2 linked regions of the Promicromonospora sp. Populi genome follow. The protein of the gene in region 1 binds, or shares a complex with, the protein of each later gene. Links are inferred from orthologs where the notes say so. Each region holds a gene or a part of one and is shown on either strand. Other genes may lie near its edges.

Region 1 (14,182 bases):
CGGCGACCAGCCCACCCGCGTGGCGTGGCTCGCCGAGGCGCTCCAGGACATCGACGGCTCGGGCATCGTCTACTGCCTCACGGTGTCGGCCGCGGAGCAGGTGGCGGAGCAGCTGCGTGGGTATGGCCTCGCGGTGGCGTCGTACACCGGCCGGACGGAGCCCACCCAGCGCGAGCAGCTGGAGGCGGACCTGAAGAACAACGACGTCAAGGCGCTGGTCGCGACGTCCGCCCTGGGGATGGGCTTCGACAAGCCGGACCTGGCGTTCGTGGTGCACCTGGGCGCGCCGTCCTCGCCCATCGCGTACTACCAGCAGGTGGGTCGAGCCGGCCGTGGGGTGGACCAGGCCCTGGTGGTGCTGCTCCCGGGTCAGGAGGACAAGGCGATCTGGGACTGGTTCGGCGAGCAGGCCTTTCCCGCCGAGGGGCAGGTGCGGGTCACGCTCGACGCCCTGGCCGGCGGCGGCACCATGTCGACCGCCGCGCTGGAGACGCAGGTGGACCTGCGTCGTAACCGCCTGGAGACCATGCTCAAGGTGCTCGACGTCGACGGCGCGGTCCGGCGGGTGCGCGGCGGCTGGGAGGCAACGGGGCAGCAGTGGTCGTACGACGCCGAGCGTTACGCCCGGGTCGCTGCCACCCGGAGCGCCGAGCAGCAGGCGATGGTCGACTACGTGAACACCCAGGGCTGCCGCATGGCGTACCTGCGGGCCCAGCTCGACGACCCGGACCTGCAGGCGGGCTGGCAGTGCGGCCGCTGCGACAGGTGCGGCGTCATGGAGCTCCCGGAGGCGCCCGACGTCGAGGCGGTCGCCGCGGCACGCGCCGAGATGGACCGCCCGGGCGTCGAGGTCGAGACCCGCAAGATGTGGCCCACCGGCCTTGCCTCCATCGGGCTGGACCTCAAGGGCAAGATCGCACCCGCCGAGCTGGCCGAGACGGGGCGCGCCGTCGCCCGGCTCGACGGACTCGGCTGGTCCGGCCCGCTGCGTGACCTGCTCGCGCCCGGCGCGGCCGACGGAGAGCTGCCCGTGCCGCTGCGCCGGGCCGCCGCGCGTGTGCTGGACGAGTGGAGCGCGCTCCACCCGGCCGACGATCCCGCGGAAGACGGCGCGACCGGCGACAGCGAGACCGGCGAGGCCGAGCCTGCGGGAGCCGCTGAGCCCGGCCCGCTCGTGATCGAGGCCGTCGTCGCGGTGCGGTCGATCAAGCGGCCCCAGCTCTCCTACCACCTGGCCACGGGCCTGGCGAAATACCTGGGTGTGCCGATGATCGGTGCCATCGGGCCGGTCGCGGGGCAGGAGGAGCCCGGTCGGCACGACCTGAACTCAGCCATGCGGCTGGCGGGTGTGGCCCGGCGCCTGCAGCTGCAGCTCGGCGAGGGCGCGCTCCGCGGGTTGCCGGGCCGGTCCGTCCTGCTGGTGGACGACTACACCGACTCGGGCTGGACCCTCACGGTCGCCTCCCGGCTGCTGCGCCAGGCCGGCGCAGCGGCGGTCTACCCGTTCGTGCTGGGCGTGCGGTGACCAGGCCCACTCGCCCGGTGGGCGGACCGATGCCGGGTCAGCGCTCCGCGGTTCGTAGACTGGACCGGTGATGACTCACGCCGTCGACCAGCACAGCGCTCCGGCGCGCCCGGTGCGGCTGCCGCTGCGCCCCGAGCTGGCGGGCGAGAAGCCGTACGGGGCGCCGCAGCTCGACGTACCGGTGCTCCTGAACGTCAACGAGAACCCGTACCCGCCCAGCGAGGACGTCGTCGCCACCATCGCCGAGGAGGTGGCCCGCGCCGCCCGCGGTATGAACCGCTACCCGGACCGCGATGCCACGGCGCTGCGGCGGGACCTGGCGGACTACCTCACGCTCGAGACCGGGGTCAGCCTGGAGCACCTCGACGTCTGGGCGGCGAACGGGTCCAACGAGGTCATGCTGCACGTGCTGCAGGCCTTCGGCGGTCCCGATCGCACGGCCCTGTCGTTCGCGCCGACGTACTCGATGTACCCGGAGTATGCGCGGGACACCCACACGGCCTGGGTGGTCGGCCGGCGGGAGGACGACTTCACGCTGGACCCGGCCTACGCCGCCGAGACCATCCGTCAGGTGCGCCCGTCGGTGATCCTGCTGGCCAGCCCGAACAACCCGACCGGCACGGCGCTGCCGACGGCCACGATCGAGGCGGTCTGCGCGGCCGCGCTCAGCGTCGACCTCGACGGTGCGCGTCCCGTCGTCGTCGTCGACGAGGCGTATGCGGAGTTCCGGCGCCCGGGCACGCCGTCGGCCGTCGCCCTGCTGGCGACCTACCCGAACCTGGCAGTCACGCGCACCATGTCCAAGGCGTTCGCCGCGGCCGGTGCCCGGCTCGGTTACCTGGCCGCGTCGACCGAGTTCGTGGACGCGCTGCGGATCGTGCGGCTGCCGTACCACCTGAGTGCCATCACGCAGGCCGCGGCAACCGCTGCGCTCCGGCACCGCGAGTCCCTCATGGCGCAGGTCGCCACGCTGCGCGCCGAGCGCGACGCCGCGGTGGCCTGGCTGCGTGCGCAGCGGCACCCGGACGGGAGAGCGTTCGACGTCGCGGACACCGACGCCAACTTCGTGCTGTTCGGCACGTTCGGCGATCGGCACGCCGTCTGGCAGGGTCTGCTGGACCGCGGGGTCCTGATCCGCGAGACCGGCCCGGACGGCTGGCTGCGGGTGTCGATCGGCACGTCCGCCGAGATGGCCGCGTTCCGCGCGGCGCTCACCGAGGTATTGCAGGAGCAGGAACACGAGCAGGGATCCGAGCAGGGAGAGGAGCGGGCATGAGCAGGACAGCACGCGTGGAGCGCGCCACCTCCGAGTCAAAGGTGCTGGTCGAGCTCGACCTCGACGGCACCGGGCGCACCGACATCAGCACAAGCGTCCCGTTCTACGACCACATGCTCACCGCGCTCGGCAAGCACTCGCTGATCGACCTCACCGTGCACGCGACCGGTGACACGCACATCGATGTCCACCACACCGTGGAGGACGTCGCCATCAGTATCGGTGAGGCGCTGCGGGAGGCGCTCGGCGACAAGGCCGGCATCTCGCGGTTCGGCGACGCTCTCGTACCGCTCGACGAGGCGCTCGCGCAGGCCGTCGTAGACGTGTCGGGGCGGCCCTACCTGGTGCACGAGGGCGAACCGGCGGGCCAGGAGTACCACCTCATCGGCGGCCACTTCACGGGGTCGCTGACGCGGCACGTGCTCGAGTCGATAGCGCACCACGCGGGCATCTGCCTGCACGTGCGGGTGCTCGCCGGCCGCGACCCGCACCACATCGTCGAAGCTCAGTTCAAGGCCCTGGCGCGCGCGCTGCGGGCCGCCGTCGCCATCGACCCCCGGGTCGACGGCATCCCGTCCACGAAGGGTGCGCTCTAGCAGCCATGTCCGACAGCCCCAGGCCCGAGAACGACGGGTTCAACAGCAGCACGCCCCCCGGCGACGACCTGCCCGACTTCGATTTCGACAGCCTCGAGATCCCGGACGACCTGTCGTCCCTGACCGGCGGCGGCCAGCCGGAGTTCGCGGCGCTCATCACGCAGATCGCCGGCGCGGTCCCGCTCGCGGCGGCCAGCTCGCTGGCGCAGCTCGACCTGGACGCGGTGCCTACCCCGGTCGGCGCCGTCGGCGTCCTGAAGGACCTCGCGGGGGACGCGCCCGATCAGGCCGCGGCTGCGATCTCCCAGCTCGTGCGAGGCGTCCCGCTCGTCCTGATCACCCGCACGGGCGAGCAGATGACGGCGGTCCGGTTCGCCGACGGAGTCCGCGGCGACGAGCTGGCCCCGGGCCTCGTGCTCGGCGGTGCACCCGAGTCGGTCGTCGACCTGCTGACGGGCGCCACGTCCGTGGCCGACCTCGACGGAGTGGTCGCGTCGACGTCGATCAGCAAGTTCAAGGCGATGCGGATGCTGACCTCCGCGGCGCGCAAGGCACGCAAGAGCCTCGGCAAGGGCGAGCCGGGTCCGGACAGCGCGGACGGGGCCTGAGCGTGGGCGAACGCGTCGTCGTCCTGGACTACGGCTTCGGCAACGTCCGGTCCGCCGTCCGCTCGCTCGAACGGGTAGGTGCCGAGGTGACGCTGACCGCCGACCGGTCCGCAGCACAGGAGGCGGACGGTCTTGTGGTGCCCGGCGTCGGCGCGTTCGCCGCGTGCATGGCGGGCCTCCGGGCTGTCCGCGGGGACGAGATCGTCGGTCGGCGGCTGGCCGGCAACCGCCCGGTCCTCGGCATCTGCGTGGGCATGCAGGTCATGTTCGACGCCGGGGTGGAGCACGGCGAGCGCGCGGACGGCATCGGCGAGTGGCCCGGCGTCGTCGAGCGGCTGCAGGCCGACGTCGTGCCGCACATGGGCTGGTCGCCGGTCGAGGTGCCGGAGGATTCGGCCCTCTTCAAGGGGATCGCCGACGAGCGGTTCTACTTCGTGCACTCCTACGCCGCCCAGACATTCACCAAGGGCCACGACGAGAACGCGGTCGGGTTCTTCAGGCCCCCGAAGGTCACCTGGGCCGACCACGGCGGCCGGTTCGTCGCCGCCGTGGAGGACGGACCCCTGGCGGCGACCCAGTTCCACCCGGAAAAGTCCGGTGACGCGGGAGCCCACCTCCTGGAGAACTGGCTCCGCTCGCTCGGCTGACCAGGCAACACCCCGACACAAAGCAAACTTGGAGAGACATGACCGCACGGCTCGTGCTCCTGCCCGCCGTCGACGTCGCCGACGGCCAGGCCGTCCGCCTCGTACAGGGCGAGGCCGGCTCGGAGACCTCGTACGGCGACCCGCTGACGGCGGCCCTGGACTGGCAGTCCGGCGGCGCCGAGTGGGTCCACCTCGTGGACCTGGACGCGGCCTTCGGCCGCGGGTCCAACGCGGAGCTGCTCGCCCGGGTGGTCGGTGAGCTGGACGTGCAGGTCGAGCTGTCGGGCGGCATCCGCGACGACGAGTCGCTGGAACGTGCGCTCGCCACCGGCGCGCGACGGGTCAACCTGGGCACCGCCGCGCTGGAGGACCCGGCCTGGACGGCCAAGGTCATCGGCGAGCACGGGGACCGCGTGGCCGTCGGGCTCGACGTGCGCGGCACCACGCTCGCGGCGCGCGGCTGGACCAGGGAGGGCGGGGACCTCTGGGAGGTGCTCGCCCGCCTCGACGAGGCAGGCTGCGCCCGCTACGTCGTCACCGACGTGACCAAGGACGGCACGCTGCGCGGCCCCAACCTGGAACTGCTGTCCGACGTCGCCGCGCGCACCCCCGCGCACGTCGTCGCCTCCGGCGGCATCTCCTCGCTCGACGACCTGCGTGCCCTGCGCGCGCTGCGCTCCCCGGACGGGCGCCCCATCGAGGGCGCGGTGGTCGGCAAGGCGCTGTACGCGGGCGCGTTCACGCTCCCCGAGGCGCTCGACGTCGCCGGTCGCCCCGGCGACGGTGTCGCTGGGTCCGCGGGCGACGGTGTCGCCGAGTGAAGTCGATCCAGCCCTCCAGCCAGTTCGCGGGCGACGACGGCTCGGCCGACGCCGAGCTGACGCGGCTGCTGTCCGGCTATACGACGGGCACGGTCCCGCTGCGCGACGTCGTCGCACGGCTGGCCGAGACCCGGGTGCTGGTGCCGGTCCTGGCCGAGGTCGGCGCCGTCGAGCAGGACCCGGACGGGCTCACGGTGGACAAGGAGGCATCCTCCGGGATCGTCGCCCTGGAGGCGCCGGACGGCCGCCGGGCCCTGCCCGTCTTCACGTCCGTCGCCACCATGCAGGCGTGGCGAGCCGACGCACGGCCGGTGCCGGTCGAGGCGACGCGCGCGGCGCTGTCCGCGGTGAACGAGAACTGGGCGCTGGTAGTGGTGGACCCCGCGGGGCCCGCGACGGCGCTCGTCCCGCGGCCTGCCGTCTGGGCGCTGGCGCAGGGCAAGCCGTGGCAGCCGGCCCTGGTGCCGCACGAGGACGGGCTGGCCGTGGATCCGGAGGTCGCCTCAGAGGTCGCGGTCGCAGCCGCCCCCGTCCAGCACGTGGTGCGGGCGCACGCCGAGCCGGGCCGCAAGGCGGAGGTCGCGGTGGTGCTCGCGCTGGACCCCGGGCTGGATCGTGCCGGGCTCGACAGGGTGCTCGCCCAGGTCAACGCCCGGCTGGCGGCGTCAGAGGTGATCTCGGCGCGAGTGGACTCGCTGGAGCTCCGCATCGGCGCGGCCCGCTAGTCGAGAAAGCGCGAAGCCCGAGCGCCACAACCGTCCGGATGGGTCTCGGGCTCACTTCTCAGGGCTATTGCCCGTCGCATCTCGAAGGTTACCGCGCTCAGCAGCCCTGCGCCGGCGTGAACGCCGTGTCGTCGGCCAGCATCTCCTGCAGCGTCGAGAGGGGCACGAGCAGGCTGTTGTCGTCGGCAGTCTTCGCGTAGACGACGCCGATCACCCGCCCCCCGGCGTCCAGCGCCGCCGAACCGGACGACCCCGGCTCGACCGGCGCGTTCGTCAGCAGCACCTCGCCGAGGTTCGCGTTCAGGGGGTCCCGTGTGCTGCTCATGACTTCGCCCTGCGTCACGGTGAGCTCGCCGCCCTCGGGGTAACCCACCACGGTGACCGGGTCGCCGGGCTCCGGGTCGGCCTCCGCCAGCTCCGGGTACGACGGCAGGGGATCGGTGGTGCGGACGATGGCGAGGTCCGCGAGGGCCGCCGTCGCGGTGGCGCCGACGGTGATGTCGTGCCCGTCGTAGGTGCTGACCTCGAGGTCCCTGGACTCCGCGACGACGTGCCTGTTCGTGATCAGCGTGTGGTCGTCGACGGCGAAGCCGGAACCCGTCGACAGCTCCTCGCAGCCCACGTTGCGGATCCGTACGGCCATGCGCTCCACGGCGTCGAACCCGTCCGGGCTCAGTGAGGCGCTGCCGGCTGCGGGGGAGAGGTCAGCCGGTGTCGTCGGCACGATGTCGCTCGGCACCGGGTCGGGCATCGGCGGCAGCACGCCGCAACCGCCGAGCCCACCGGTCAGGACCAGCGCTCCGGCGATCGCGAGCGAGCCGAGCGCCCGCCCGGCCCGGCGCCGCGCCGTCGGCCCCAGAGCATTCGGCCCCAGAGCATTCGACCCCGAAGCATTCGGCCCCAGCCCCGTCGACCTCAAGGCTGCAGCTCCCGCTGCAGAGCCTCGTTGGCGTCCTCGGCGTCCGCGCACAGCGCGTTGACCTGGCGTTCGTAGCGGCTCAGGTCGGCGGGCTCGTACTGGTCGGCCTCCTTGAGGTAGCCCACGAGCTGCTCCTGACCCGACACGCACTGCCCCAGCGCGGAGGCCACGGTGGCCGCGGCGGCGCTGACCTGCGTCTGGTAGTCGAGGTACTGCTGAGAGACGACGTTCTCGTCGCCGAGCTGCGCCTTCTCGTTCGCGAGGTCCGTGATGCGCGACGTTGCCGCGGACAGCTGGTCCCGGGCAGCCTGCAGCTCGGTGTTGGCTCCTTCGAGCTGCATCCGCAGCGAGGCGACCTCGTCCGCGTACCCGTGCGCCTGCTCCTCCCAGTCGGAGGCGTTGCGCTGCCAGCGCACGGTGGTCACCCACAGGTAGGCGCCGACGGCGATCGTGGCGACCAGGAGGACGGCGAGCCAGCGGGAACCGCGACGCGGACCCGGTGCGTGCGCGGGCTCGGGCGCCGCCACGACGGGAGCCTCGGTCATCAGACGACGGAACCCGTGTACTTCTCGCCCGGTCCCTCGCCCGGCGCGTCGGGGACGACCGACGCCTCACGGAACGCGAGCTGGAGGCTGCGCAGGCCGTCCCGCAACGAGCGCGCGTGCTCGTTGCCGATGTCCGGCGAGCTCGCGACCACGAGCGCGGCCAGCGCGGTGATCAGCTTGCGCGCCTCGTCGAGGTCCTTCAGCTCCTCGGCGTCGTCGCCCTCGGCCAGCCCGCACTTCACCGCGGCGGCACTCATGAGGTGCACGGCGGCGGTCGTGATGACCTGGACGGCCGCGACCTCGGCGATATCGCGTACGGCCTGGTCAGCGCCTACCGGAGCGTCGATGCCGGTGGGGGTCTCATCGGTGGTGCTCATGGGCACCATCCTTTCATCCCCTCGGGGGTGCGGACAGCCACCCGGCCACCGGACCAGTCTGGGTTAGCCTGCGTGCGTTCAACGGTGAAACAGGGGAGGCTCTTTCGATGCACGACGACATCAAACTGACCACCGAGCGCGCGACACGAGTGCTGACCGAGCGGATCTGGCCCGCGGTGCACGGCACGTCAGTACCGCTCGACATCGAGTGGCATGCCCTGCCAGGGGAGCCGATCGCTCCCGCCGAAGGCCTTGCCCTCGCGATGGAGCCGTACGAGGTGGGCACCCCCTGGGGCCCGGCCTGGGGCACCACCTGGTTCCGGCTGACGGGCACGGTCCCCGCCGAATGGGCCGGGCGGACCGTCGAGGCGGTAGTAGACCTGGGCTTCGACGCGAGCATGCCCGGCTTCCAAGCCGAGGCACTGGTCTACCGGCCGGACGGCAGCCCGGTGAAGTCGATCAACCCGCCCAACCAGCACGTCCCGGTGGCCGACGTCGCAACCGGCGGCGAGCGCGTCGAGCTGTTCCTGGAGGCGGCGTCGAACCCCGTGCTCCTCGACTTCCCTGCCTTCCAGGTGACCCAGGAGGGTGACACCACCACCTCCTCCCCGCGCCCCCTGTACACGACCAAGCGCATGGACCTCGCGATCTTCGAGACCGAGGTGCACGACCTCGCCCTCGACGTCGAGGTGCTGCTCCAGCTGCAGGCCGAGCTGCCCACCGGCCCTCGCCGCATGCGGATCCTGCAGGCCCTCGACAACGCCCTCGACGTGCTCGACCTGCAGCGAATCCCCGAGACAGCCACTGCTGCCCGGGCGGCGCTCGCGGACGTGCTCGCCAGCCCGGCGGAGGCGAGCGCCCACGAGATCTCGGCGGTCGGCCACGCGCACATCGACTCGGCCTGGCTGTGGCCCGTGCGGGAGACGATCCGCAAGGTCGCGCGCACGACGTCGTCCATGACCGACCTCATCGACCGCACCGACGACTTCCTGTACGGCATGTCGTCCGCGCAGCAGTACGCGTGGGTCAAGGAGCACCGGCCCGAGGTGTGGACCAGGATCAAGGACGCGGTCGCCAAGGGCCGGTTCCTGCCGCTGGGCGGTATGTGGGTCGAGTCGGACACCGTGATGCCGTCCGGCGAGGCGCTCGCGCGCCAGTTCTCGCAGGGGCAGCGGTTCTTCGAGCGGGAGTTCGGGATCCGCAGCAAGGGCGTGTGGCTGCCGGACTCGTTCGGCTACTCGCCGGCCCTGCCGCAGCTTGTGCGCCGCGCCGGGTTCGACTGGTTCTTCACGCAGAAGATCTCCTGGAACCAGGTCAACAAGTTCCCGCACCACACGTTCTGGTGGGAGGGCATCGACGGTTCGCGCGTCCTGACGCACTTCCCGCCCATGGACACGTACAACTCGCAGCTCTCGGGCCAGGAGATCGCCAAGGCGACCGGCCAGTTCCGCGAGGCGCGGCACGCCACGGGCTCGATCGCACCCGTCGGCTTCGGCGACGGCGGCGGTGGTACCACCCGCGAGATGACCGGCAGGGCCCGGCGCCTGGCCGATCTTGAGGGCAGCGCGAAGGTCCGCTGGGAGCACCCGGACGCCTTCTTCGAGCGCGCTCGCGGAGAGCTCACCGCACACGCGACGAGTGACAGCGCTGTCTGGGTGGGCGAGCTCTACCTGGAGCTGCACCGCGCCACCCTGACGTCGCAGCACCAGACCAAGCAGGGCAACCGCCGCAACGAGCAGCTGCTGGTCGAGGCGGAGGCGTGGGCCGCGACGGCGTCGGCCCGCACGGGCGCCGACTACCCGTACGACGAGCTCGACGCGCTGTGGCAGCAGGTCCTGCTGCTGCAGTTCCACGACATCCTGCCGGGCACGTCCATCGCCTGGGTGCACCGTGAGTCGGTCGCGCAGCACGCGGCGATCACCGCCGGCGCGCAGGAGATCATCAACCGCTCCCTGCTCGCCCTGGTCGGCGAGGGCGACGTGGCGCTGCGCGCCAACCCGGCGGTGTTCGCCCAGTCGGGTGTCCCGGCACTCGGCGTGGCCGCGGCGGCGGCCCCGGCCGCGCCGTCGAGCACCCTGACCGAACTGCCCGACGGCGGCTACGTCCTGGCGAACGACCTGGTCCAGGTCACGCTGGACGGCGCGGGCCACGTGACGTCCGCGATCGACCTGGCCACCGGGCGGGACGCGGTGGCGCCGGGCCGTCAGGCCAACGTGCTGCAGCTGCACCAGGACTTCCCGAACCAGTGGGACGCCTGGGACGTGGACCGGTTCTACCGCAACTCGGTGACCGACCTGCGCGACGCCGAGAAGGTCACCGCCGCCGTGGACGACGGCGTGGCCGTCGTGACGGTGCACCGGCGGTTCTCGTCCTCCAGCCTCGACCAGACGATCACGCTCGCGCCGGGCAGCCGGACCCTTGAGGTCGCCATGGAGACCGACTGGCACGAGGCCGAGAAGTTCCTCAAGGTCGCGTTCCCGCTCGACGTGCGCGCCGAGCACGTCGCGGCGGAGACCCAGTTCGGGTTCCACAAGCGGGTCACGCACACCAACACGAGCTGGGAGGCCGCCAAGTTCGAGACCTCCATGCACCGCTGGGTGCTCGCCGAGGAGCCGGGCTTCGGCGTCGCTCTGGTCAACGACTCGGTCTACGGGTACGACGTGACCCGCGACGTGTCGGAGGCCGGGGTGGCACCGGCGTCGGGCGTGCCGGAGGTGACCACCACCGTGCGGCTGTCGCTGCTGCGGGCCCCGCGGTTCCCCGACCCGGAGACCGACCAGGGCTTGCAGACCCACCGCTACGGCCTGGTGGTCGGCGCGGACACCGCCGTGGCCACCGAGGCGGGCGCCACGTTCGGTGCGCGCCCGCGTGAGCTGCGCGGCGGGGCCGGCGTCACACCGCTGGTCAGCGTGGCCGGCGGCGTGACGCTGTCGGCGGTCAAGCTGGCCGACGACCGGTCGGGCGACCTCGTGGTGCGGGTCTACGAGGCGCAGGGCCGGCGCGCGTCGGGCACCGTCACGGTCGCGGCGCCGGTGGCCGGCGCCCGCACCGTGAGCCTGATCGAGGACACCATCGAGGCCCCGGCGCTCGCGCTGACGGCGGACGGCGCGGTAGCGGTCGACCTGACCCCGTTCGAGGTCCGCACCCTCCGCTTCACGTCGGCCTAGCTCGTCGTCCGTCCCGCCTGGCCCTTGACAGCAAAGGGGCCAGGCGGGACGCTGTGGTCTTGCTAAAGCGCTTTAGTCGGCGTCGAGGCGAGAAAGCACACGGCATGTACCCCAGGACGCGACGAAGCATCTGCTGGAAGGAACTGTCATGAACATCAGAAGGATCGGGGCTGCGGGGGTTGCCCTGACCACGCTGGCCGCCCTCGGCGGCTGTGCCCTCAACGGTGCGGGCGGCGCGGAGAGCGAGAGCACGGCATCGGCCTCGGGCGACGTGACCGGCGAGGTCACGTTGCAGACGTGGGCGCTCAAGCCCAACTTCACCGAGTATGTCGAGGGTGTGATCGCCGGCTTCGAGGAGCAGTACCCGGGCACCGAGGTGACCTGGCTCGACCAGCCGGGCGACGGCTACTCGGAGAAGGTGCTCTCGCAGGCCGCCGCCGGCGAGCTGCCCGACGTCACGAACCTGCCGCCGGACTTCGCGCTCTCGCTGGCGCGCGAGGACCTGCTCTCCGACGTCACGACCCTCGACGACACGCTGGAGGACACCTACGTGCCGGGGGCGCTCGCGGCCTACCAGTACGCGGGCATCGAGGGCACGTTCGGCTTCCCGTGGTACCTGACTACGGACCTGAACTACTGGAACACCGAGATGTTCGAGGCCGCGGGCCTCGACCCGGCGTCGCCGCCCACCACGCTCGACGAGCTTGTCGAGCAGGCGCGCACCATGCAGGACGAGACCGGCGAGTACCTCATGAGCCGCAAGCCCGGCCTGGGTGACTTCGCGGCAGCGGGCCTGCCCGTGCTGTCCGACGACGGCACCGAGTTCACGTTCAACACGCCCGAGGCGGCCGAGCTGCTGGACGTCTACCGCGACGCGTACGCGGACGGCCTCATGCCCGACGACGTGCTCGCCGACGCCTACCTCGGCAACAGCCAGCTGTTCACCGAGGGCCGGGTGGCCTGGTCCACGGGTGGCGGCAACTTCATCAACAGCGTGCTGGAGAACAACCCGTCGCTGGAGGGGAGCATCACCTCGTCGCCGTACATCGGGGAGACCCCGCTGTACGTGCAGGGTCTGTCCGTCTCGAACCAGTCCGAGAACCTGCCGACGGCGGTCGCGCTGGCTCAGTTCGTGACGAACGCCGCCAACCAGGAGGCGTTCGCGGCCGAGGTGCCCGGCGTCTTCCCGTCCACCGCCTCGTCCCAGGAGAACCCCGAGCTCGCCGAGAGCGACGGCACCCCGCAGGGTGAGGCCAAGGCGATCGCGTTCAGCAACCTCACCACCGCGCGGGTGCTGCAGCCGGTCGAGGTCAACGAAGCGATGACCACCATCGTCAACCAGCAGTTCGCAGCTGCGATCGCCGGCGACAAGACCTCGCAGGAGGCCCTGGACACGGCAGTCGAAGAATGCAACCAGCTGCTCGCCGACCAGTGACGACGGCACGCGGGGCCTGGACCCGTCCGGTCCAGGCCCTGCAACCCGCGGCACGCACGTACGCCGTCCGGACGCACTCGTGGTTCACGCCGTGGCTGCTCGTGGCGCCGGCGATCCTGTTCCTCCTGGTGTTCAACCTGTGGCCGACGGCGAACGCGTTCTTCCTGGCGTTCACGAACGTGCGAGTGCTCTCCGGCGGCGAGCTCGTGGGGTTCGCGAACTTCGAGCGCATGCTCAGCGACACCCAGCTCGCCACCGCGCTGATCAACTCGATCGTCTACATGCTGGTGTGCGTGCCGTTCCTGCTGCTCGTGCCGCTGGGGCTGGCGGTGCTGGTGGAGAAGAACCTGCCGGGCATCTCGTTCTTCCGCACCGCCTTCTACACGCCGGTGGTGGCCTCCGCAGTGGTGGTGGCCCTCATCTGGGGCTGGCTGCTCGACGAGCGCGGCGTCATCAATGCGATGGCGCTGAACCTGGGCTTTGTCACCGAGGCGATCCCATTCCTCACGGACCGCTGGCTGGTGATCTTCAGTGCGATCAGCCTGACCATCTGGAAGGGCCTGGGCTACTACATGGTGATCTACCTGTCGGCGCTGGGCGGTGTGCCGCGTGAGCTGCACGAGGCGGCCGCGGTCGACGGGGCGGGAGCGTGGCGCCGGTTCTGGAACATCACGATCCCGGGGGTGCGCAACACGATGCTGCTGGTCTCCGTGATGATCACGGTGTCCGCGCTGCGCGTGTTCGCCGAGCTCTACATCCTGACCAACGGCACCGGCGGCATCGGCGGGGCCGACGTCTCCGTGGTCATGCTCATCCAGATGTACGCCCGCGGGTTCAGCGGCAACCTCGGGTATGCCTCGGCGCTCTCGCTGCTGCTGTTCTTCATCACGCTCGGCCCGCTCCTGGTCATCGCGCGGATCAACCGGGGGAAGGCCTGATGGCGGGCACGCGCACACTCGGCGAGCGTCTGGTCAGCAGGCGCACGGGCACCCCGCGGCCGGTCACCGACCGCACGGGGGCGCGCGGGTTCGCGACGCCGTCGCCGCGCGAGATGGTGCTGCGCTACGCGCTGCTGGTCCTGGTCCTGTTCATCACGCTCGGCCCGTTCCTGTGGCAGCTCTCCACCTCGCTCAAGGGGGCCAGCGAGGACGTGTACACGACCAACCCGAGCTTCCTGCCGAGCGCGCCCACGCTGGCGAACTATGTGCAGGCGTTCGAGACGGTCCCGATCCTGAACTTCGCCGGGAACTCGATAGTGGTGGCGGGGATCGTGATCTTCGGCAACATCGTCGGAGCCACGGCTGCCGGGTATGCCCTGGCTCGGCTGAAGTTCCGCGGCACCAAGCTGGTGCTCGGGGCGATCGTGCTGACGATGCTCCTGCCGGGTGAGGCCACGATCGTGGCGCAGTACCTGACGATCCGGCAGCTAGGGCTCGCCGACACCCTGCTCGGCGTCGCCCTGCCGGGCACGATCGGCATGCTCAACGTGCTGCTGATGCGCACGGCGTTCGCGGCCATCCCGAAGGAGCTGGACGACGCGG
Region 2 (14,410 bases), 1.0 Mb from region 1 along the record:
CGGCAAGTACCTGACCAAGGACCTGCCGATCCACGCGGACGACCTGGCGGAGTACGGCAACAACATGCCCGAGGCCCTCGACGGCATGATCACGTCGGTCGTGGAGCGCATGTACTCCGAGGACGAGGAGAACCAGTTCCTCGAGGTCACGTACGCGTCCGGCGACAAGGAGACCCTGTTCTTCAAGGACTTCAACTCGGGCGCCATGGTCCAGAACGTGGTGGACCGGGCCAAGAAGAACGCGATCAAGGACTTCCTGGCCTCGGGGCAGAAGGGCATCCGTGTGGAGCACCTGCTGACCGCGTGCGTCGACGAGTTCAAGGAGAACGAGGACCTCCCGAACACGACCAACCCCGACGACTGGGCGCGCATCAGCGGCAAGAAGGGCGAGCGCATCGTCTTCATCCGCACCATCGTCCAGAAGAAGGGCGAGGGCGCCACACCTCGCACGATCGACACCGTCCAGAACACCGGCCAGTACCTCTGATCGCACACCGGGCAGGTCCGTGCCAGACCGGCGCGGGCCTGCCCGACCAACGGGACTACTCCGACATAGGGTGGTGAACGTGAGCGCGCGTCGTGTGATGGGTATCGAGACCGAGTACGGAGTCCTGCAACCGGGTCGGCCACTGGCCAACCCCATGCTGCTGTCGAGCCAGGTGGTGACCACCTACCGGGCGATCTCCACGCGGACCGACGGCAAGGGTGGCAAGGCCCGGTGGGACTACGACGACGAGGACCCGCTGCAGGACGCCCGCGGGTTCCACCTCGACCGCGCCTCGGCACAGCCCTCGATGCTGACCGACGACCCGGCGCGACCCGCGCCGGCGGGGCCCGGTCACCGGGCAGGTGCCCGTCGTGGAGCCCGGCCTGCCCGGCCGGGGCCGGCGCCGATCGGGTTCGACCCAGGAGGTCGAGCGCCCGGTCGCGGAGGAGTACGACGACCCGAGCGCCGCGAACGTCATCCTGACGAACGGCGCCCGCCTGTACGTGGACCACGCCCACCCCGAGTACTCGTCGCCCGAGGTCATGACGCCCGAGGACCTCGTGCGCTGGGACGTCGCCGGCGAGCGGGTGATGCTCGCGGCCCTGCGTGAGCTGGCGGGCTTCCCCGGCAGCGAGGTGGTGCTCTACAAGAACAACGTGGACGGCAAGGGGGCCAGCTACGGCACCCACGAGAACTACCTCGTGGACCGGGCGCTGCCGTTCAGCACGCTCGCCGAGCTCATCACGCCGTTCCTCGTCACGCGGCAGGTGTTCACCGGCTCCGGCCGCGTAGGCCTGGGCGCGACGAGCGGCGCCGCCGGCTTCCAGATCTCGCAGCGCGCCGACTACATCGAGGCCGAGATCGGCCTGGAGACCACGCTGCGCCGCCCCATCGTGAACACCCGCGACGAGCCGCACGCCGACCGGCAGCGCTGGCGCCGCCTGCACCTGATCCTCGGCGACGCCAACCTGATGGAGGTGCCGACCTACCTCAAGGCGGGCACGACGTCGCTGGTGCTCTGGGTGCTGGAGCACCTGGACGAGCTGGCCGAGGCGGGGGTCGACGCCCGTGCCGAGCTCACCGCCCTGCGGCTGGCCGCACCGGTGAGCGACGTGCAGAAGGTCTCGCGGGATCTCGGCCTGACCGCGCGGCTCGACCTCGTGGACGGGCGGACGATGACGGCCCTGGAGCTCCAGGGCGAGGTGACCGACGTCGTCCGGCGGTCCCTCAAGGTGCTCGGCACCGACCCGGAGTCGGACGCGGTGCTCGACCGCTGGGCGTCCGTCGTCGAACGGCTGGGTACCGATCCGGCGAGCTGCGCGCGCGAGGTGGAGTGGGTCGCCAAGCTGCGCCTGCTGGACCGCCTGCGCACGCGCGACAACCTGGAGTGGGACCACCCGCGCCTGCACGCCATGGACCTGCAGTGGTCCGACGTGCGCCCCGAGCGAGGCATCTACCACCGGCTGCTGGCCAAGGGGGCGGTGGACCGCATCGTCGACGAGGCGAGCGTCGCGCGGGCGGTGCAGCACCCGCCGGCGGATACGCGTGCCTACTTCCGGGGCGAGGTGATGGCCCGCTACGGGAGCCAGATCTCGGCGGCCAGCTGGGACTCCGTGATCTTCGACGTCGACGGGTCCCAGGCCCTGCAGCGGGTACCGATGCTCGACCCGACCCGCGGCACTCGACGCCACATCGGCGCGTTGCTCGACGCGAGCCCCGACGCCGCGGCCCTGCTCGCAGGACTCTCCGGAAGAAGGTGACGGTCGATGTCAGTGTCACCGTCTAGGGTCGGCAACTAGGGCCAGCATCTAGGTCAATCTAGGGTCGGGGCCTAGGCTTCGAGGCCAGTAACACGTCAGTGAATCACCAGGAGGCGATCATGGCCGGTCAGGAACAAATCAACCCGTCACACGAGGACCGCACTCCCGACGACGACGCCGAGACCCCGGCGCCCGCCGCCGCGGCAGCGCAGAAGGACGACGACGAGGTCGACGCCCTGCTCGAGGAGATCGACGAGGTGCTGGAGACCAACGCCGAGTCCTTCGTTCGTGGATTCGTCCAGAAGGGTGGGCAGTGACCTGAGCGCAGACCGCACCACAGGACGACTCCCGGACGCCTTCCTGCGCCCGGGATCGTCGTCCTTCGTGGATTTCCTGGCCGAGCATGCCCCCGACCGGCTGCCCGGGAACCGGATCATGCCCGTCGGAGTGACCGACCCGGCGACCCTGTCCCCGCATGCCACCACCATCGTGGCGCTGACCTTCGACGGCGGCGTCCTGCTCGCGGGCGACCGGCGAGCCACCGCCGGGCCCATGATCGCCAGCCGCAGCATCGAGAAGGTGTTCCCGGCGGACGAGTACTCGGCCGTCGGCATCGCCGGCTCCGCGGGTATCGGGCTGGAGCTGGTGCGGCTCTTCCAGCTCGAGCTGGAGCACTACGAGAAGATCGAGGGCTCGCTGCTCTCGCTCACCGGTAAGGCGAACCGGCTGGCCACGATGCTGCGCGGCAACCTGCCGATGGCGATGCAGGGGCTGGCGGTGGTGCCGCTGTTCGCCGGTTACGACCTGGACAAGGACACCGGCCGCATCTTCAGCTATGACGTCACCGGCGGTCGGTACGAGGAGCACGAGCACCACGGCGTGGGCTCGGGCTCGATCTTCGCGCGGGGCGCGCTGAAGAAGCTCTGGCGCCGCGGGATGGATGCGGAGGCCGCGGTCCACGTGGCGGTCGAGGCGTTGTACGACGCCGCGGACGACGACTCGGCGACCGGCGGTCCGGACACCGTGCGCGGCATCTTCCCGGTGGTCGCCACCGTGTCCGTGGACGGGTACCAGCGGATCGAGGACGCAGAGGTCGCCCGCGTTGCGGAGCAGATCGTGGCGGAGCGCCGAGAGAGGGGGCACCTCGCATGAACATGCCGTTCTACGTCTCGCCCGAGCAGCTGATGAAGGACCGGGCGGACTTCGCCCGTAAGGGCATCGCCCGTGGCCGGTCCGTGGTGGTGCTTGCCTACGACGGCGGCATCGCGTTCGCCACGGAGAACCCGTCCCGTGCCCTGCACAAGATCTCGGAGATCTACGACCGCATCGCCTTCGCGGCCGTGGGCAAGTACAACGAGTTCGAGAACCTGCGGGTCGCCGGTGTGCGGTACGCCGACATGCGTGGCTACTCCTACGACCGGTCGGACGTGACGGCGCGCGGCCTGGCGAACGCGTACGCGCAGACGCTCGGCAGCGTGTTCATCACGGAGTCCAAGCCGCTGGAGGTCGAGGTCGTCGTCGCCGAGGTGGGCGCCGACTCGGCCGACGACCAGATCTACCGGCTCACCTACGACGGCACGGTGGCGGACGAGCACAGCTTTGTCGTCATGGGCGGCCAGGCCGAGCAGCTCGGCCGACGGGTCAAGGAGGGCTGGCGGGAGAACCTGACGCTGGGGGAGGCGCTGCGGCTCGCCGTGGCGGCGCTTGGCTCGGGCGAGGGTTCGGCGTCGCGCACCATCGAGGCGGCCCAGCTTGAGGTTGCAGTGCTGGAGCGGGACCGGCCTCGGCGGTCGTTCCGGCGGCTGACCCGGCAGGTGCTGGCCGACCTGCTGGCCGAGGGTACGGCGGCGTCGGGTGACGCGGCTCCCGCGGACAGCCTCCCGCCGGCCGACGACCTGCCGGAGGGGCCGGTCACACCGGGCCTGTCAACCGCGGACACGGTCCCGCCGGACACGACCGACGAGGCTGCATCGACCGAGGAGGCTGCATCGACCGAGGAGGCCGAATCCACCGAGGAGGCGGAACCGACCGACGCGGCCGAACCCACCGACGAATCCCCGACCGAGGACAAGCCCGACGAGGGGCCGGACGCGTCCGGCACCACGCCTGGCACCGACCACTAGCAGCAGGTTTCCGCGAACAGGGAGGGGAAGTCCATGGACCGCAGGATCTTCGGTCTCGAGACCGAGTACGGCGTGACGTGTGCGGCCGACGACGGGCGTGGCCTGTCGGCTGACGAGGTTGCCCGCTACCTGTTCCGGAAGGTGGTGGCCTGGGGCCGTTCCTCGAACGTGTTCCTGAGGAACGGCTCCCGCCTCTACCTGGATGTCGGCTCGCACCCCGAGTACGCGACCGCCGAGTGCGACGACGTGCGCCAGCTCGTCTCGTACGACCGGGGCGGAGAGCGCATCCTGGAGGGCCTCGTGGCGGACGCGCAGCAGCGTCTGGAGCACGAGGACCTGCCGGGCAAGATCCACCTGTTCAAGAACAACACCGACTCGGCGGGCAACTCCTACGGGTGCCACGAGAACTACCTCGTGCGGCGGTCGGGCGACTTCTCCCGGCTGTCCGACGTGCTGGTGCCGTTCCTGATCACGCGCCAGATCCTGGTCGGGGCGGGCAAGGTGCTCTCGACGCCGCGTGGCGCCGTCTTCTGCCTCTCGCAGCGTGCCGACCACATCTGGGAGGCGGTCTCCAGTGCCACCACGCGGTCGCGCCCGATCATCAACACCCGCGACGAGCCGCACGCGGACGCCGAGCTGTACCGCCGGCTGCACGTCATCGTGGGTGACTCGTCGATGGCGGAGCCCACCACGATGCTCAAGGTGGGCAGCACCGACCTGGTGCTCCGCCTCGTCGAGGCGGGCGTCCCGATGCGGGACCTCACGCTGGAGAACCCGATCCGCGCGATCCGGGAGATCAGCCACGACCGCACGGGCAAGCACGCGGTGACGCTGGCCAACGGCCGGACCATGACGGCGATCGAGATCCAGTCGGAGTACTACGAGCGGGCCCGGGAGCTCGTGGAGGCAAACCTCGAGGTCACCCCGGTGGTCAAGCAGGTGCTCGACCTGTGGGAGCGCGGGCTGCGCGCGCTGGAGGCGGAGAACCTGTCGCTCATCGACCACGAGCTGGACTGGGCCATCAAGCTCAAGCTGATCCGGCGGTACCAGGAGAAGCACAGCATGGGGCTCGACGACCCGCGGATCGCCCGGCTCGACCTCGCCTACCACGACATCTCCCGGACCGAGGGCCTGTACAACCTGCTCGCGGCACGCGGCATGGTGGAGCGGGTCACCACCGACCTGGAGGTCTTCGAGTCGACGGCGCTGCCGCCGCAGACCACCCGGGCCAAGCTGCGTGGCGACTTCGTGCGGGCGGCCCAGGAGGCCCGGCGGGACTACACGGTGGACTGGGTGCACCTCAAGCTGAACGACCAGGCCCAGCGCACCGTGCTGTGCAAGGACCCGTTCAAGAGCGTCGACGACCGAGTGGAGCGCCTCATCGAGAGCATGTGACGGCGCGGCGGAGCCCCGGGACCGACCACAGGGTCGATCCCGGGGCACCGCTGTTCCGGGGCCCGTCGTTCCTGGGGCACCTTCGCGTCATGGGAGACTCTCTGGGTGAGTTCCTGGGTACGCGTCGCCGCCGGCGGCTTGGCAGCGGCGGCGGTGATGGTGACGGCTGCGTGCTCGCCGGCCTCGCTGCCGGTCGACATCGGCCCCGCACCGACGTCGTCGGCGTCGCAGGCACCGCTGCAGGTCACCGGCGAGGCGGGCGGACCGCCGATCCTCGAGTACGAGAAGCCGTTCACCGTGGTGCGAGCAGGCTCGCGCACGGTGTGGCCCGGCACGGGTGACGTGCTGGAGCGGGACGACCCGGTGCTGCTGAACCTCTACGCGCAGGACGGCCGGGACGGCACGGAGCTGCAGAACACGTTCCGGACCGCGCCCGCGGCGTACACGATGACCGAGAGCTCCCTGGGCAACCACCTCTTCGAGGCCCTTGAGGGCAGGCGCGTCGGTACCCGGCTCTCGCTCGTGGAGGAGCAGGACGGCGTACCCGTTCTGCTGGTGGTGGACGCGCTGCCCGCCCGTGCGGCGGGCACACAGGGGGAGCCGCCCGGGGCGGAGCTGCCGCAGGTCCAGCTGGACGACCTCGGTGCCCCGACGGTCCGGGTCCCGCGCGGCGTCGAACCGCCGTCGGACCTTGTGGTGCATCCCCTGATCCGGGGGACGGGGCCGCAGGTGCGGGCCGGCCAGATTCTCACCGTGGAGTTCACCGCCGTGCGCTGGAGCGACGGCGGGGTGGACGACACGACGTGGACTGAGGGCACACCGCCGCAGTCGGCGGAGATCGGGATCGGCAAGCTCGTCGCGGGCTGGGACGAGGGCCTGCCGGAACAGACCGTCGGTTCCCAGGTGATGCTGGTGGTGCCGCCGGAGGACGGTTTCGCCAACACCCGGAGCCGACTGGCCGGCGAGACGATGGTCTACGTGGTCGACATCCTCGACGCGCACCAGGCGGTCGCCGAGGAAGAAGGACAGCAGCAGGAAGAAGCACAGCAGGAAGAACCACAGCAGCAGAACGAGGAGGGCTGATGTCCGTCGCGATCCGCGTGATCCCATGCCTGGACGTCGATGCGGGCCGGGTGGTCAAGGGCGTCAACTTCGCCGACCTGCGCGACGCCGGGGACCCGGTCGAGCTCGCCGGCCGGTACGACGCCGAGGGCGCCGACGAGCTCACGTTCCTGGACGTGTCGGCCTCCTCCGGCGACCGCGAGACCATGGTGGACGTGGTGCGGCGCACCGCGGACCAGGTGTTCGTGCCGCTGACCGTGGGCGGCGGGGTGCGGTCGACCGACGACGTGGACCGCCTGCTGCGGGCGGGCGCCGACAAGGTGGGCGTGAACACCGCGGCGATCGCGCGGCCGGAGCTGATCTCCGAGATAGCGCAGCGGTTCGGCTCGCAGGTGCTGACCCTGAGCGTCGACGCGCGGAGGATCACAGGCGGCGGCACAGCCCCGTCGGGCTACGAGGTCACCACGCACGGCGGACGGCGCGGCACCGGGATCGACGCCGTCGAGTGGGCCGAGAAGGCAGCGGCCCTGGGGGCGGGGGAGATCCTGCTGAACTCGATGGACGCCGACGGCACGACCGCCGGGTTCGACCTCGAGATGATCCGCGCCGTGCGGGGGCGGGTGCACGTCCCGCTCGTCGCGTCGGGCGGAGCCGGCACGCCCCAGCACTTCGTCGAGGCCGCCGAGGCGGGGGCGGACGCCGTCCTCGCGGCGTCGGTGTTCCACTTCGGCGTGCTGACGGTGGGTCAGGTCAAGGACGCGATGCGCGCGGCGGGACTCGACGTCCGCTGACGAACGTGTCGGGCCGTCAGGTCACCCGGATGACCTGACGGCCTGAGACGCACGGCGTCTTGACCTCAACCAAAGTCGAGGTTCTAACGTGAAAAACGCCCAGGGCGAAAAACCCTCGAATCGATTCTTGGATCGTGCGAAAATCACGTTGCCCCCTAGCGAAGCGAGGTCTTGCCGTGCCCCCAGAAGCCCCGCGACCGAGACCGATGGCCCTGACCGGATCGCGGATGCGCCGGTCGATGGCCCTGATGTGGCGCGGCATGCGCGCCCACCCCGGCACCTACGTCCTCGCGGTCGGTACCTCGGCGATGTTCGGTGCCCTGGTCGTCGCGGTCAGCCGGGCGGTCGGCTGGGCCACCGACTCCGTGGTCGTCCCGGCCATCGCCGGCGACGAGGCGGCCCGCGGCCGGGTCTGGACCGCCGGCCTCGTGCTCGCCGCGGTAGCCCTGACGCTGGCCCTGTCCGTGGCGGGACGCAGGATCTGGGCGGGCTTCGGCAACGTCCACATCCAGGCGGACCACCGCACGGCGCTGACCCGCCAGTACCTGCGTCTGCCCGTGTCCTGGCACCGGGCCCACCCGGCCGGGCAGCTGCTGAACCACACCACCTCCGACACCGAGGCCGCCACCGGCGTCTTCAACCCGCTGCCGTTCGCACTCGGCGTCGTCGTCATGATCGGCGTCTCCGTCGCGACGCTCCTGGCGATCGACCCCTGGCTGACGCTCGCGGCTCTCGCGGTCATCCCGGTCACGGTGGCGGTCAACGCCGTCTACCAGCGCCACATGTCGCCGGCCGCGACGCGGGCACAGAAGCTGCGCGGCGACGTCGCCGACGTCGCGCACGAGAGCTTCGAGGCCGCGCTGCTGGTCAAGTCGCTCGGCACCGAGGACCGCGAGGAGGACCGGTTCGACGCGCGAGCCCAGGAGCTGCGGGCCGCGAACGTCCGCGTCGGGATCGTCCGCTCGCTGTTCGACCCAGTGATCCAGACCCTCCCGGCGGTCGGCACCCTGCTGGTGCTCGGCATCGGCACGTGGCGCATCTCCACCGGCGACGTCGTCCCGGGCGACATCGTGACCGCCGCCTACCTGCTCACCATGATGACGGTGCCCGTGCAGGCGTTCGGCTGGGTGCTCGGCGAGCTGCCGCGCGCCCTGGTCGGCTACGAGCGCATCGCGCAGGTCGTCGACGCGACCGGCGCCCTCGCCTACGGCGACGCCCGGCTGCCGCGGCACCCGGGTCAGGCCGGGATGAGCGTCCGCCTGACCGGCGTCGGCGTCGACGTGCCGGCGAGCAGCGGGTTGCGGGGCCGCACCCTCACCCTCCTCGACGACATCGACGTCGCGGTCGAGCCGGGAACGACCGTCGCGGTCGTCGGCACGACCGGCGCGGGCAAGACCACGCTGGTGAGCCTGCTCGCGCGGCTCTCCGACCCGACCCGGGGGCAGATCCTGCTCGACGGCGTCGAGGCGAGCACCCTGGCCGACGGCGAGATCCCGGCGCAGGTCGCCCTCGTCGCGCAGTCGACATTCATCTTCGAGGACACGGTGCGCGGCAACGTGACGCTCGCCGACCCGGAGCCGACGGGCGTAGCGAGGGACGAGCGGAGCGGCGAGGCGACCACCGGCAGGGCCGCGCCCGACGCGCCGTCCGACGACGAGGTGTGGGACGCCCTGCGCATCGCCCGCCTCGACGACACCGTGCGGGACCTGCCCGGCGGGCTCGACGCACCGCTGGGCGAACGCGGCGCCAACCTGTCGGGCGGGCAGCGGCAGCGCCTCGCGATCGCGCGCGCCCTGGTGCGCGGCCCACGGCTCCTCGTGCTCGACGACGCGACCAGCGCCGTCGACCCGCGGGTGGAGCAGGAGATCCTGCGCGGCCTCGCCGACCAGGCGGACGACGGGGCGGACAGCGCCCCCGGTACGACCGTGATCATGGTCGCCTACCGCATGTCGTCGGTGGCGCTCGCCGACCGGGTCATCCACGTCGAGGGCGGCCGTGTGGTCGACTCCGGCTCGCACGACGAGCTCATGGCGCGCGACCCCGGCTACCGCGCGCTCGCCACGGCCTACGAGGTCGAGACCGAGCGCAGGGAGCAGGAACGGGCGGACGAGGCCGCGGCTGGTGCGCTGGACGACGAGCTGGAAGAGGTATCCCGATGACCGCGGTGACAGGCGAGCCCGACGTGACCGACCTGCCGGAGGACGAGCTCGACGCCGACGGCGCGCGGATCGAGTCGACCAGCAGCCTCGGCGTGCTGGCCACGCTGCGGCGTGGGATCCAGATCAGCCCCGAGATGACGAGGGGCATCTGGATCACGCTGGGTCTCGCGTCCCTGGCCGCCGCGGGCCGCGTGGTGGTTCCGCTCGCCGTGCAGCAGACCATCGACGTCGGCATCCTGGCCGACGCCGGGCCCGACGTCGGCCGGGTGGCCCTCCTGGCCGCCCTCGCGGTCGGGGCGCTGGTGCTGGCCGGGCTGTGCGCCGCGCTGGTGAACGTGCGCCTGTTCCGCTCGGCCGAGGCCGGGCTGGCGACGCTGCGGGTCAAGGCGTTCCGGCACGTGCACAACCTGTCGACCCTCACGCAGAACACCGAGCGCCGCGGCGCCCTGGTCTCGCGCGTGACCAACGATGTCGACACGGTGTCGCTGTTCGTGCAGTGGGGCGGCATCATGCTGCTCGTCAGCGCGCTGCAGGTCCTGGTCGCGACCGGGCTCATGCTCGTCTACTCGCCGATCCTGACGGCGGTGGTGTGGATCAGCTTTGTGCCGATGTTCCTCGTCATCCGGTACGGGCAGAAGTACGTGAACCGCGCGTACACGCTGGTCCGGGAGCGGGTCGGGGCGATGCTCGGCGCCATCTCCGAGTCCGTGGTGGGCGCGGAGACGGTGCGCGCCTACGGCGCCTCCGCACGCACGGGACGGCGGATCGCCGGCGCCGTCGAGGACACCCGCAGCGCGCAGGCCCGGTCGCAGGTGCTGGTCGCCGCGACGTTCTCGTCCGGGGTGCTGATCTCCAACCTCGTGCTGGCTGTGGTGGTGGTCGTGGGCACGCTGCCCGGTGTGGGCGGTGGCCTCAGCGCGGGGCAGCTCGTGGCGTTCCTGTTCCTGGTGCAGCTGTTCACCGGCCCGGTGCAGATGGCCACCGAGATCCTCAACGAGCTGCAGAACGCCGTGGCCGGCTGGCGGCGCGTGATCGCCGTGCTCGACACGCCGGTCCAGGTGGCCGAGAAGCCCGGGGCGGAAACGCAGCAGCGCGGGCCGGCGCGCGTGACCCTGCGCGACGTCCGGTTCGCCTACCCGAGCGGCCCCGAGGTGCTGCACGGCGTGACGCTCGACCTGCCGGCGCGCACCAGGGTGGCGGTCGTGGGCCAGACCGGTTCGGGCAAGACGACCATCGCGAAGCTCGTCACGCGCCTCATGGACCCGACGGCGGGCGTCGTGGAGCTGGACGGCGTGGACCTGCGCGACCTGTCCTTCGCCTCGCTGCGCGAGCGGGTGGTACTGGTGCCGCAGGAGGGCTTCCTCTTCGACGGCACGGTGCTGGAGAACGCGGCCTACGGGCTCCGCACGCCGCTGAGCGGGGGAGAACGGGCGGCGGTGGTCGGGGCGTTCGGTGAGCTCGGGCTGTCCGACTGGGTCGACGATCTGCCGGACGGGCTCGATACCGCCGTCGGGCAGCGGGGGGAGGCGCTCTCGGCGGGGGAGCGGCAGCTCGTCGCGATCGCGCGTGCCTACCTCGCGAGTCCGGACCTGCTGGTGCTCGACGAGGCGACCTCCGCGGTCGACCCCGCCACCGAGGTCCGCATCGCGCGGGCCCTGGACTCGCTGACGGCGGGCCGGTCCACGATCACGATCGCGCACCGCCTCTCCACCGCCGAGGCGTCCGACCTGGTGGTCGTGGTGGACGAGGGCCACGTGGCAGAGGTAGGCGAGCACGCCGACCTGGTGACGGCAAACGGGATCTACGCCCGCATGCACGCGAGCTGGGTCTCCCAGACCCGCTAGATCTCGACTGGCGGTGGGGTGGTCAGCGTGGACGTGGCAGGATTCTCTGGTGCCCGACGTTCTTAGTTCCAGCATCTCTGCACGGCTCAAGCGGGACGACGCCGGCCTGGTGGCCGCCGTCGTACAGCAGCACGACACGGGCGAGGTGCTCATGGTCGGCTGGATGGACGACGAGGCCCTGCGCCGGACCCTCACCGAGGGCCGCGTGACCTTCTGGTCCCGCAGCCGCGAGGAGTACTGGCGCAAGGGCGACACGTCCGGGCACGCCCAGTACGTCAAGGCCGCCAGCATCGACTGCGACGGCGACGCGCTGCTGATCCAGGTGGACCAGGTGGGCGCGGCGTGCCACACCGGGACGCGCACCTGCTTTGAGGCCGGCGGCGACCTGGGCGCCGTCGTCGGCGAACGCGACCAGCCGGACACCAAAGCGCGCAACGAGGAGAACCGGTGACCCAGCTCGACAGCCAGCCCGACACCCACGAGGCCCGCGCGGCGACAGCACCCGCCGACCTGCCCTGGGGTCGTACCTGGCCGGGCTTGCCGCAGTTCCGGGAGATGGCCGTCGACCGCCGGGTGATCCCCGTGGTCCGGCCGCTGCTGGCCGACGACGCGACACCGGTCGGCCTCTACCGCACGCTGGCCCGGAGCCGGCCGGGCAGCTTCATCCTGGAGTCGGCGGAGTCCGACGGCGTATGGGCGCGCTGGTCATTCGTGGGCGTCGCGTCCCGCGCGACCCTGACCAGCAACAATGGCCAGGCCGTGTGGACGGGCGACGTGCCGGTCGGCATCCCGACCGAGGGCGACGTCGTCGACGTGCTGGAGGCGGCCCTCGCCGCCCTCCGCACCCCCGGGGTGGCGAACCTGCCGCCGCTGACCGGCGGCCTGGCGGGCGTGCTGGGCTGGGACATCGTGCGGCACTGGGAGCCGACACTCCCGGCGACCGCCCCCGACGAGGTGGGCGCGCCTGAGCTCGCCCTGTGCCTCGCCACCGACCTCGCGGTGGTGGACCACCGGGAGGGCACGGTGTGGCTCGTCGCGAACGCGATCAACGCCGACGCCACCAACGAGCGCGTCGACGAGGCGTACGCGGACGCCGTCGCGCGGCTCGACGCCATGGAGGCGCAGCTCGCGGCAGTCGGCCCGCGGGTCACTTCCGTGCTCGTGGAGGACGCACCCGAGCCGCAGCTCGAGTTCCGGTCCACCCAGGAGGAGTTCGAGAACGCGGTGCTCGCCGGCAAGGAGGCGATCCGCGACGGTGACGTGTTCCAGGTGGTGCTCTCCCAGCGCCTCGACCTGGACTGCCCGGCCGACCCGCTCGACGTGTACCGGGCGCTGCGGACCATCAACCCGAGCCCGTACATGTACTACTTCCACCTGGCGAAGCCCGACGGCGCCGAGTTCGCCGTGGTCGGCTCCAGCCCGGAGACCCTCGTGAAGGTGGACGACGGCCACGTCACCACCTACCCGATCGCCGGGTCCCGGCCGCGCGGCGCGCACCCCGAGGAGGACCAGGAGCTTGGCGACGAGCTCATGGCCGACCCCAAGGAGCGGGCCGAGCACATCATGCTCGTCGACCTGTCCCGCAACGACATGGTGAAGGTCTGCGAGCCCACCAGCGTCGAGGTGGTCGAGTTCATGAAGGTGCGCCGGTTCAGCCACATCATGCACATGTGCTCGACAGTGGTGGGCCGGCTGCGCGCGGGCCGCAGCGCGCTCGACGCGCTGCGGGCGACCTTCCCGGCCGGCACCCTGTCCGGCGCGCCCAAGCCCCGCGCGATCGCCCTGATCGACGAGCTGGAGCCTGCCTCTCGCGGCATCTACGGCGGGGTCTGCGGGTACTTCGACTTCGGCGGCAACATGGACGTGGCCATCGCGATCCGCACCGCGTACATCGCCGACGGCCGCGCCAGCGTCCAGGCCGGCGCGGGCATCGTGGCCGACTCGGTGCCCGCGACCGAGTACGCGGAGTCGCGCAACAAGGCGGCCGCGGCGGTGCGCGCCATCCAGCTCGCGTCGCGCCTGACGCCATTGGGGACCGCGCAGTCGGGGACCGCTTCGCTGGGGACGACAGGGGGCGGCAAGTGACCCGCACCCGCACCGTCCTCGCCCTGCTCGTCCTGGGCGCCCTCACGTTCGGCACCGGCTCGCCCACCTGGGTGACGACGACGGTCGCCACCGCGCTGGAGCCCGAGGTGGCCGTCGCCGCGGCGGGCACCTCCGCGGCCCCGGGCGTCGGGGCCGGAGCCCTCGTGCTGCTCGCCGCCGGCATCGCGTGCGCGCTCACCGGCCGGGTGGCCAGGTACGTGGCGCTCGCGGTGGCCGCGGCGGCGGGGGTGCTGGTGGTGGCGAGCACGCTCGTCGTCGTCGGCGACCCCACGCCTGCCGCGACCGCCGCGGCGTCCGCGACGAGCGGCGTCACCGACCTCACCTCACCGGTCGTGCTGACGGCGTGGCCGTGGGCCGCGCTCGCGGTCGGCGTCCTCGCCGTGGTCGTCGCGGTCTGGGGCGCGGTGGCGGCGCGGGGCTGGGCGGCGACGTCGGGCAGGCACGAGCGCGCGGAACGCGATCCGGGTGCCAGCCCCGCCGGTCCGTCCGGCGGCGGCACGAACACCACGTCCGGTACGGCGTCCGAAACCGCGCCCCGCGACGCGGACGACGACGAGATCGACCCCCACGACGCCTGGGACGCGCTGTCCCGTGGCGACGACCCCACGGGCCGCTGACCTCGCCGGGAACGGTTAGGCTGAGCGTGTTCCGCACGACATGAGAGGCACCAACCCGCGATGACC

What was found.
Region 2: the proteins of hisH (region 1) and hisF are in contact, whole or in part, in a crystal structure (PDB 6RU0), measured with the Thermotoga maritima proteins. The link is inferred for Promicromonospora sp. Populi from one-to-one orthologs. Residues at the interface, in WP_004080484.1 of Thermotoga maritima: Asn15, Arg18, Arg22, Arg117, Leu118, Pro119, His120, Met121, Gly122, Trp123, Asn124, Asn134, Gly135, Tyr136, Tyr138, Val140, Tyr158, Glu180, Lys181, Ser182, Ser183, Lys184, Ile185; in WP_004080486.1 of Thermotoga maritima: Met1, Leu2, Ala3, Arg5, Ser40, Glu41, Asp45, Glu46, Ala70, Glu71, Ile73, Asp74, Ile75, Pro76, Phe77, Asp98, Lys99, Ser122, Gln123, Glu161, Thr195, Leu196, Asn247, Arg249, Glu251.

The regions. Positions count from the first base shown.
Region 1 is NZ_CP163528.1:392,960-407,141, forward strand. Bases 3,076-5,829 are described here. They hold hisH (imidazole glycerol phosphate synthase subunit HisH), read left to right. Parts: upstream 3,076-4,007; coding sequence 4,008-4,652; downstream 4,653-5,829. Other genes in these bases: hisB (imidazoleglycerol-phosphate dehydratase HisB), read left to right, coding at 3,076-3,397; AB1046_RS01710 (hypothetical protein), read left to right, coding at 3,403-4,005; priA (bifunctional 1-(5-phosphoribosyl)-5-((5-phosphoribosylamino)methylideneamino)imidazole-4-carboxamide isomerase/phosphoribosylanthranilate isomerase PriA), read left to right, coding at 4,691-5,473; AB1046_RS01725 (SseB family protein), read left to right, coding at 5,470-5,829. Also shown: AB1046_RS01695 (RecQ family ATP-dependent DNA helicase), read left to right, coding at 1-1,525; AB1046_RS01700 (histidinol-phosphate transaminase), read left to right, coding at 1,596-2,801; more of hisB, read left to right, coding at 2,798-3,075; more of AB1046_RS01725, read left to right, coding at 5,830-6,198; AB1046_RS01730 (serine protease), read right to left, coding at 6,296-7,006; AB1046_RS01735 (hypothetical protein), read right to left, coding at 7,114-7,662; AB1046_RS01740 (DUF1844 domain-containing protein), read right to left, coding at 7,662-8,039; AB1046_RS01745 (alpha-mannosidase), read left to right, coding at 8,147-11,206; AB1046_RS01750 (ABC transporter substrate-binding protein), read left to right, coding at 11,355-12,641; AB1046_RS01755 (carbohydrate ABC transporter permease), read left to right, coding at 12,638-13,579; AB1046_RS01760 (carbohydrate ABC transporter permease), read left to right, coding at 13,579-14,182. UniProt on the Escherichia coli protein: IGPS catalyzes the conversion of PRFAR and glutamine to IGP, AICAR and glutamate. The HisH subunit catalyzes the hydrolysis of glutamine to glutamate and ammonia as part of the synthesis of IGP and AICAR.
Region 2 is NZ_CP163528.1:1,396,235-1,410,644, reverse strand. What follows is about bases 5,751-8,732. They hold hisF (imidazole glycerol phosphate synthase subunit HisF), read left to right. Parts: upstream 5,751-6,847; coding sequence 6,848-7,618; downstream 7,619-8,732. Other genes in these bases: AB1046_RS06200 (ABC transporter ATP-binding protein), read left to right, coding at 7,825-8,732; AB1046_RS06210 (FKBP-type peptidyl-prolyl cis-trans isomerase), read left to right, coding at 5,871-6,848; pafA (Pup--protein ligase), read left to right, coding at 5,751-5,765. Also shown: arc (proteasome ATPase), read left to right, coding at 1-487; AB1046_RS06240 (proteasome accessory factor PafA2 family protein), read left to right, coding at 585-1,097; depupylase/deamidase Dop, read left to right, coding at 991-2,247; AB1046_RS06230 (ubiquitin-like protein Pup), read left to right, coding at 2,367-2,564; prcB (proteasome subunit beta), read left to right, coding at 2,566-3,399; more of pafA, read left to right, coding at 4,404-5,750; more of AB1046_RS06200, read left to right, coding at 8,733-9,777; AB1046_RS06195 (ABC transporter ATP-binding protein), read left to right, coding at 9,774-11,621; hisI (phosphoribosyl-AMP cyclohydrolase), read left to right, coding at 11,671-12,072; AB1046_RS06185 (anthranilate synthase component I), read left to right, coding at 12,069-13,706; AB1046_RS06180 (Trp biosynthesis-associated membrane protein), read left to right, coding at 13,703-14,344; AB1046_RS06175 (HGxxPAAW family protein), read left to right, coding at 14,405-14,410.